Regions from separate parts of the Bacillus sp. NS1 genome, predicted to be linked through region 3. Evidence: riboswitches for the same ligand, from Rfam matches in the RefSeq annotation. Region 3 holds a riboswitch; each other region holds the start of a gene.
The links. A riboswitch is a leader RNA that binds a small molecule or an ion and turns the genes downstream of it on or off. The one in region 3 is predicted to bind thiamine pyrophosphate.
Positions count from the first base shown of each region.

Region 1: linked by a shared signal. The riboswitch ahead of thiC (phosphomethylpyrimidine synthase ThiC) and the one ahead of thiU (HMP/thiamine ABC transporter substrate-binding protein ThiU) in region 3 are both predicted to bind thiamine pyrophosphate.
Region 2: linked by a shared signal. The riboswitch ahead of AC4CV5_RS08835 (acetylornithine deacetylase) and the one ahead of thiU (HMP/thiamine ABC transporter substrate-binding protein ThiU) in region 3 are both predicted to bind thiamine pyrophosphate.

Region 1 is NZ_JBZAZF010000002.1:2,377-4,644, forward strand. It holds gene AC4CV5_RS05470 (spore coat protein) at 1-56, opposite strand, end outside; gene AC4CV5_RS05475 (Type 1 glutamine amidotransferase-like domain-containing protein) at 182-874, shown strand; TPP riboswitch at 943-1,050, shown strand; gene thiC (phosphomethylpyrimidine synthase ThiC) at 1,181-2,268, shown strand, end outside.
Region 2 is NZ_JBZAZF010000002.1:639,289-641,556, reverse strand. It holds gene AC4CV5_RS08835 (acetylornithine deacetylase) at 1-904, opposite strand, end outside; TPP riboswitch at 991-1,093, opposite strand; gene AC4CV5_RS08830 (ABC transporter ATP-binding protein) at 1,106-1,900, opposite strand; gene sigG (RNA polymerase sporulation sigma factor SigG) at 2,054-2,268, opposite strand, start outside.
Region 3 is NZ_JBZAZF010000002.1:424,863-427,130, reverse strand. It holds gene ykoH (two-component system sensor histidine kinase YkoH) at 1-438, opposite strand, end outside; gene ykoG (two-component system response regulator YkoG) at 442-1,128, opposite strand; TPP riboswitch at 1,230-1,342, shown strand; gene thiU (HMP/thiamine ABC transporter substrate-binding protein ThiU) at 1,438-2,040, shown strand; gene AC4CV5_RS07715 (ECF transporter S component) at 2,042-2,268, shown strand, end outside.

The DNA of each region.
Region 1 (2,268 bases), 420 kb from region 3:
GTTGTTAAGCAAACAAGAATCATTATAGGTCTGGTAGAGACTAAGAAATCGTTCAATGGCTTCACCTCCTGTTATGTCAGGGATTTTATCTCCTAGATCTTCCTATTAAGTATTTAACCTTATATCATGCATTTATACAAAATGCTATAATGAGTAACAAATTTTTCCGGGGAGTGGGATGATGAAACAGATTATTGCAATGGATGGCCGGGGTTTTTCGATGGAGCCGGAAAATTTGGCCCTCGATCAATACATCATCAATCAATCGGAACGGAAGCCGCCTCGCATTTGTTTTTTGCCGACGGCGAGCGGTGATTCCCAAAATTATGTTCAGCGATTTTATCATGCATTTCAAACACTGGATTGTGTGCCGTCTCATTTATCCTTATTTAAGCCGCCGTCAACAGATTTAACTTCTTTTGTTATGGAAAAGGACGTGATTTATGTTGGCGGGGGGAGTACGCGGAACATGCTTGTGCTGTGGAAGGAGTGGGGGCTGGATCTTATTCTTAGAGAGGCATGGAAGAACGGTGTGATTTTAGCTGGATTAAGTGCCGGTGCGATCTGCTGGTTTGAAGAAGGGGTGACAGATTCAGCCGGACCGCTGACAAGCATGAAAAGTTTAGGTTTTTTGCAAGGGAGCTTCTGTCCTCATTATGACGGTGAAAAGGATCGGAGACCGATATACCACCAGCTGATATCTAACGAATTCTTGTGCGATGGCTATGCGGCGGACGACGGAGCGGCTCTTCATTTCATAAATGAACAGCTGTTTCAGATAGTGAGTTCAAGACAGGATGCAAAGGCATATCGGGTGATGAAGGGTGAACATGACATATCTGAAACCCCGCTGCCCGTCAGATATTTAGGGTGAATTGGCTGAATATTTTCTACATTTCTCTTTTTTTCAGATTGTTTTTATGTTAAGATGAGTGCGAAATCAATAGTTACTGGGGGTGCCCGCTTTCGGGCTGAGAGAGAAGGTAAGCTTCTTAACCCTTTGGACCTGATCTGGTTCGTACCAGCGTGGGGAAGTAGAGGAATAGCTTTTATTATTGTCGTGTGGGCAATAATATGTTTCTTTCTGACTGCAACCGGGTTCATTATTTGAATCCGGTTTTTTGTGCTGGTTATGGGCTTGATTTTGTCCTTTCAAACGAAGAGAGGGGAAGGATCAGTGATGCAAAACGATTCAGTGCAGCAAGCCAACATTTCCATTATGTCAAGTTTTTCGGGGAGCAAGAAAGTGTATGTGGAGGGTTCTACTTCGGACATCCAAGTGCCAATGAGGGAAATCGCGTTAAGTCCGACGACAGGGTCGTTCGGCGAAGAGGAAAACGCGCCTGTGCGTGTTTATGATACAAGCGGACCGTATACGGACCCTGAGGTGACCATCAATATTCAAGAAGGATTAAAGCCTCTCCGCCAAAAATGGATCACAGAGCGCGGCGATGTCGAAGAATATGAAGGACGGGCGATAAAACCAGAAGATAACGGTTATAAAAAAGCAAATCCAAACGTGAGCTACCCAGGACTAAAGCGGAAACCGCTGAGGGCGAAAGCTGGCCAAAATGTCACTCAAATGCATTATGCCAAAAAGGGGATCATTACACCTGAGATGGAGTTTATCGCAATTCGCGAGCATGTGTCTCCTGAATTTGTTAGAGATGAGGTAGCAAGCGGCCGGGCGATCATTCCTTCAAATATTAATCACCCTGAAAGTGAACCAATGATTATCGGCCGGAATTTCCATGTGAAGATTAATGCGAATATCGGGAATTCAGCGGTTACGTCATCCATTGAAGAAGAAGTGGAAAAAATGACGTGGGCCATCCGCTGGGGAGCGGATACAATGATGGATCTTTCTACCGGAAAAGACATTCATACGACGCGTGAATGGATTATCCGCAATTGCCCTGTCCCTGTGGGAACTGTTCCGATTTATCAGGCGCTTGAAAAGGTAAACGGCGTAGCGGAGGATTTAACGTGGGAGATTTATCGTGATACACTGATCGAGCAGGCAGAGCAGGGAGTGGATTATTTTACGATACACGCTGGTGTTTTGCTTCGGTATGTGCCGCTGACTGCCAAACGGACAACTGGAATCGTGTCACGCGGGGGAGCGATTATGGCGCAGTGGTGTCTGGCTCATCATCAGGAAAGCTTTCTGTATACACATTTTGAAGAAATCTGCGAAATCATGAAAACGTATGATATTGCTTTTTCTCTTGGGGATGGTCTGCGTCCCGGATCAATCGCTGATGCCAA
Region 2 (2,268 bases), 210 kb from region 3:
TGTAATCTTCTATTTCCGCTGCCACTTGTTCATGAGTTTCATTCGGGTAAAAATGGACTGTGATCCACAGCCGGCACTCGTCCGCTATAAAAGCCGCATGTCTGCCGCCTTCTATGACAGCCGGGTTAATCGTATTTGTGCCTGGTTTAAAACCGGGATAACTTTTCATAATGGACCAGTGGCGTTCAAGTTCACCGAGGCCTGCAATGATTTTTGCCATCTTTTCAATTGCGCTTGCTCCAAATGTTCCTCCGCCTGCGTGAATCATATTCCGCCTCGTCCCATCATGAAACGTTTGACTGCTTTTGATTTCGATCCAGCCTGTAATGACACCGCCTTGGCCTTGAATATGCATATCGCTCGTATCCGCAACAACTGCAAAATCAGCATGATAGCCCCTCTTGCAGCATTCAAGCGTACCGGCTTCTCCGACTTCCTCCCCGATAACCGATTGCAGAATCAAATCACCGGGAAGTTCAATGCCGGCTTCACGAATCAATTTGACAGCAAACAGCACACACGCCATTCCGCCTTTCATATCAGAAGCGCCTCGCCCGATTAAGAGACCGTTTTTTTCGATTGGATGAAACGGATCATGCTCCCAATCCTCATCCTCTTTTACCTCTGCCACATCTACATGACCATTGATGATCAAGCTATGATAATCTGCTGAATCTGTTCCCTTTAGCAGGCCTACAACATTGGGATCTCCCGGGTACACATTCCATTTGTCAATCGTGAATCCCATTTCATTTAAAAATCCGGCAATCCATGATTGAATGCCGTCTGTATTTCTTGCAGGCGGAGCAGGTGTTTGATAAGAAATCAGCGTTTTTGCAAGCTGAATAAGCTCCTCCTTTTGGTCTTCCACTTTTTTTATCAGAGAGTCTATTTGTTGATTCAATGTGATCCGCTCCTTTACTTAAAATCAAAAAGCCGTTTCATATGTTATGAAACGGCTCAATAAAAACAAACAGAGTCCTACGTACTCTGAATTTTTCACCGCTTCCCTCCGCTGGCATGATCCAGATCAGGTCAAAAGGGTTGAGACAAATATCTCTCTCAGCTTCGAAAAGCACCCCTAGGATGAATCGATATGTGTTTGTCAGGCATTCGTTATCGGCTCTGCTCTTGTTAAAAACGGCCGATCCTGATTCCATAATACATGGATTGGCGTATCAAAAAAAGCAGAAAGTATTTGATCAGTCAGCATTTCCTTTATTTCCCCCGATTTAAAGACCTCTCCCTTTTTTAACAAAAGGGCTTTGTCAAACACCGGCAAAATTTCTTCCGCATGATGCGTCACATAAAGGATCGATGGCGCGTTTTCTTTATTTGCAATGTATGTAATCGTATCTAACAGCTTTTCCCGGGCAATAAAATCCAGCCCTGTGACTGGTTCGTCCAATATCAGCAGCTCTGGATCGGCCATTAGCGCTCTTGCAATCAAAGCTCTTTGTTTTTCTCCTTGAGAAAGGGTTTCATAGCGACGGTCGGCATATTCAATTGCTCCCAAGTCCTCTAACAAGCCAATTGCTTTTTCCCTGATTTCTGCACTTGGTGTTTCATATAAGCCAATCGAAGCGTAAGCTCCGCTTAAAGCAATTTCAAATGCTGAATCTGCAGGATAAAACTTTTGCTGAAGAGCCGCTGAGACGAGGCCAATTTTCCTTCTGAGCTTCTCCCCAAGCTCCGTTTTACCAAATTCATGGCCAAGCACCTGCATCTCGCCCGATGTTGGAAAATAATATGAGCAAAGCATATTTAACAGCGCTGTCTTTCCGGCGCCATTCAGTCCGTAAAGCACCCAATTTTCCTTTTCTTCTACTTTCCAATGAATATCTCTCAGTATCCATTTTCCATTCCGTTTTAGTGAGACATTGTCAAGCTGCAAAATCATTGTGGTCCTCCTCTTTACTGCTCTTTATAATTATTTAAATTTTCATAAAACTTTGCACGGACTAGGATACCTTATTTTTTCCAAAACGTAAACCGCCCGCAATTAATAGAAAAGCCTTTAAAACAAAAATTGTTTTAAAGGCTTTCCATTTCATTATTGATGAATATTCTTATTCATTTGTTTGATAGCCGCTTTTTCAAGCCTGGACACCTGCGCTTGGGAAATCCCGATTTCTTCGGCTACTTCCATTTGTGTTTTTCCTTGGAAGAATCGCTTTCTTAAAATCATTTTTTCCCTATCATTCAGTCTTCTCATGCCCTCTTTTAAAGCCAGCTCTTCAATCCATTGTGAATCTTTATTGCGCTCAT
Region 3 (2,268 bases):
TTCTGTGTTCTCCAGCCTTTCAACCAGCTGAAGAGATACCACTTGCCCATCGGTCCAAATAACCGGAACAGCAGCTTCAGCAAACAGTTTGCCGTCATGTTTCCTTACATCTGCCGTTTCACCGCTATGAAAAGCGAGAGGAACATCTTTATATGCTTTTTCTTTTGTCATGGTCATGACGGCTTTTTGATCACCATTCACTACACGGACCATGCCGTTTGCCGGAAGATAGGCCTGTAGCATGTCCTGCAAAGCGACTCCTTCTGTTTCAGCAGCATGCAGCGCTTCTGCAATGTTATCCGTCTCATCTGCAAGCCGGGACGCATCCTTTGATGTCAGCGCGGACGAAAAAATGAGATAGACTGCGGTATGAACCAAAATTAATAAAATCAATAGCGATATTGTTGTATACAGATGAATCTTGGTCTTCAGCTTCATCGTTTACCCCTTAATGGCATAGCCGACCCCGCGAACAGTATGGATCAGCTGTTTTTCGTAAGGGTAGTCCAGTTTTTTTCTGATGTATCTAATGTAGACGTCCACCACATTTGTATCACCGATATAATCAAATCCCCATACTGTGTTTAAAATCTGCTCCCGTGTCAGCACTTGCTGCGGATGCTTCAGCATATAGACGAGCAAATCAAATTCACGCGGCGTTAATTCTACCTCTTTGTCTCCGCGTCTCACTTCACGTGTTTTTTCGTTCACCCGCAAGTCATCATATGTAAGAAAAGTGCCAACATCTTCTGTTTTTGTGCCATTTTGGCGCAACGCCGCCCTGATTCTCGCAAGTAATTCCTCAATTTCAAATGGTTTGGTGACATAGTCATTCGCTCCGATGTCCAGCCCTGTTACCTTATCAGGTATACTGTCGCGCGCCGTTAATAAAATGACCGGTGTCTGCTGATCCGTTTTTCTCAAGCGGCGCAGTACTTCCAGGCCGCTAAGCCCCGGAAGCATGACATCAAGAAGCACTAAGGAATACCCGCCATCCGCGGCCGCATTCAGTCCTTCTGTGCCATTGTGTTTGATGGTGACGCTATATCCTTCATATTCCAGTTCAAGCTGGATTACCCTGGCGATTTTTTCTTCATCTTCCACAATTAATATGTGCCCTTTATCCAAAATTGATCATCCTCCCCTGTCCCTATATGAAAAAAATGATTTCATTGTTTACAAAATGATTCTTATCATCTATTATGATGTCAAAATAAAAAATTGTATACGGAAAGCACTAGGGGTGCTGTTTTGGCTGAGATAAAGCGCGGGAGAAACGCGCTTTGATCCCTTATGACCCGATCTGGATAATACCAGCGTGGGGAAGTGCAGGTTGACCGAATGGTGTATTTTTTGTGCGCTTAATCGATCTATGACTGCATATTCCCTTAGGATATGCAGTTTTTTATTTTACCAAAAAAACAGGAGGTCGGAGAAATGGAACATATTTGCGGTACAAGCAGAATCGCCGGTTTTCGCTTCTCTTTATATCCGATGACGGATGATTTTATCAGTGTGATCAAATCTGCGCTGAAAAAAACAGACACATCTAAGGTATGGACGAAAACCGACCATATCAGCACAGTTCTGCGCGGTTCAATTGATCATGTATTCGACGCTGCCAAAGCCATTTACCTTTATGCGGCGAATAGCGAAAAACACATCGTCGTGAACGGCACGTTTTCCATCGGATGCCCGGGCGATACTCAGGGAGATACATATCTTTCCGCAGACGATAAGCGTGCCAATGAAGATGCTGTCCGAAACCTGAACGCGGAAGCACCATGCCAATTTGCGCTTTATCCGCTGAATGAGCCGGATTATATGAGTTTGATCATGGATGCTGTCGACATTGCGAAAGCAGAAGGCACTTTCGTACAGGGTGTTCATTACGCGAGCGAGCTTGACGGGGATGCGCATGACGTATTCAGGACACTGGAGGCCGTTTTCCGCATGGCTGAACAGCAAACAAACCACGTAACCATGACTGTGAATCTCTCGGCTAACAGTCCATCAAGAAAAAACAGAAAGCAGGGATAAAATGAAAAGCTGGAAAGTAAAAGAAATTGTCATCATGTCCGTTATCAGTATCGTATTTGCCGTTGTTTATTTATTATTTACGCATTTTGGAAACGTACTTGCAGGTATGTTCGGGCCAATCGCCTATGAACCGATTTACGGCATTTGGTTTATCGTTTCTGTCATCGCCGCGTACATTATTCGAAAACCGGGTGCAGCACTAGTTTCTGAAATCATTGCCGCTCTCGT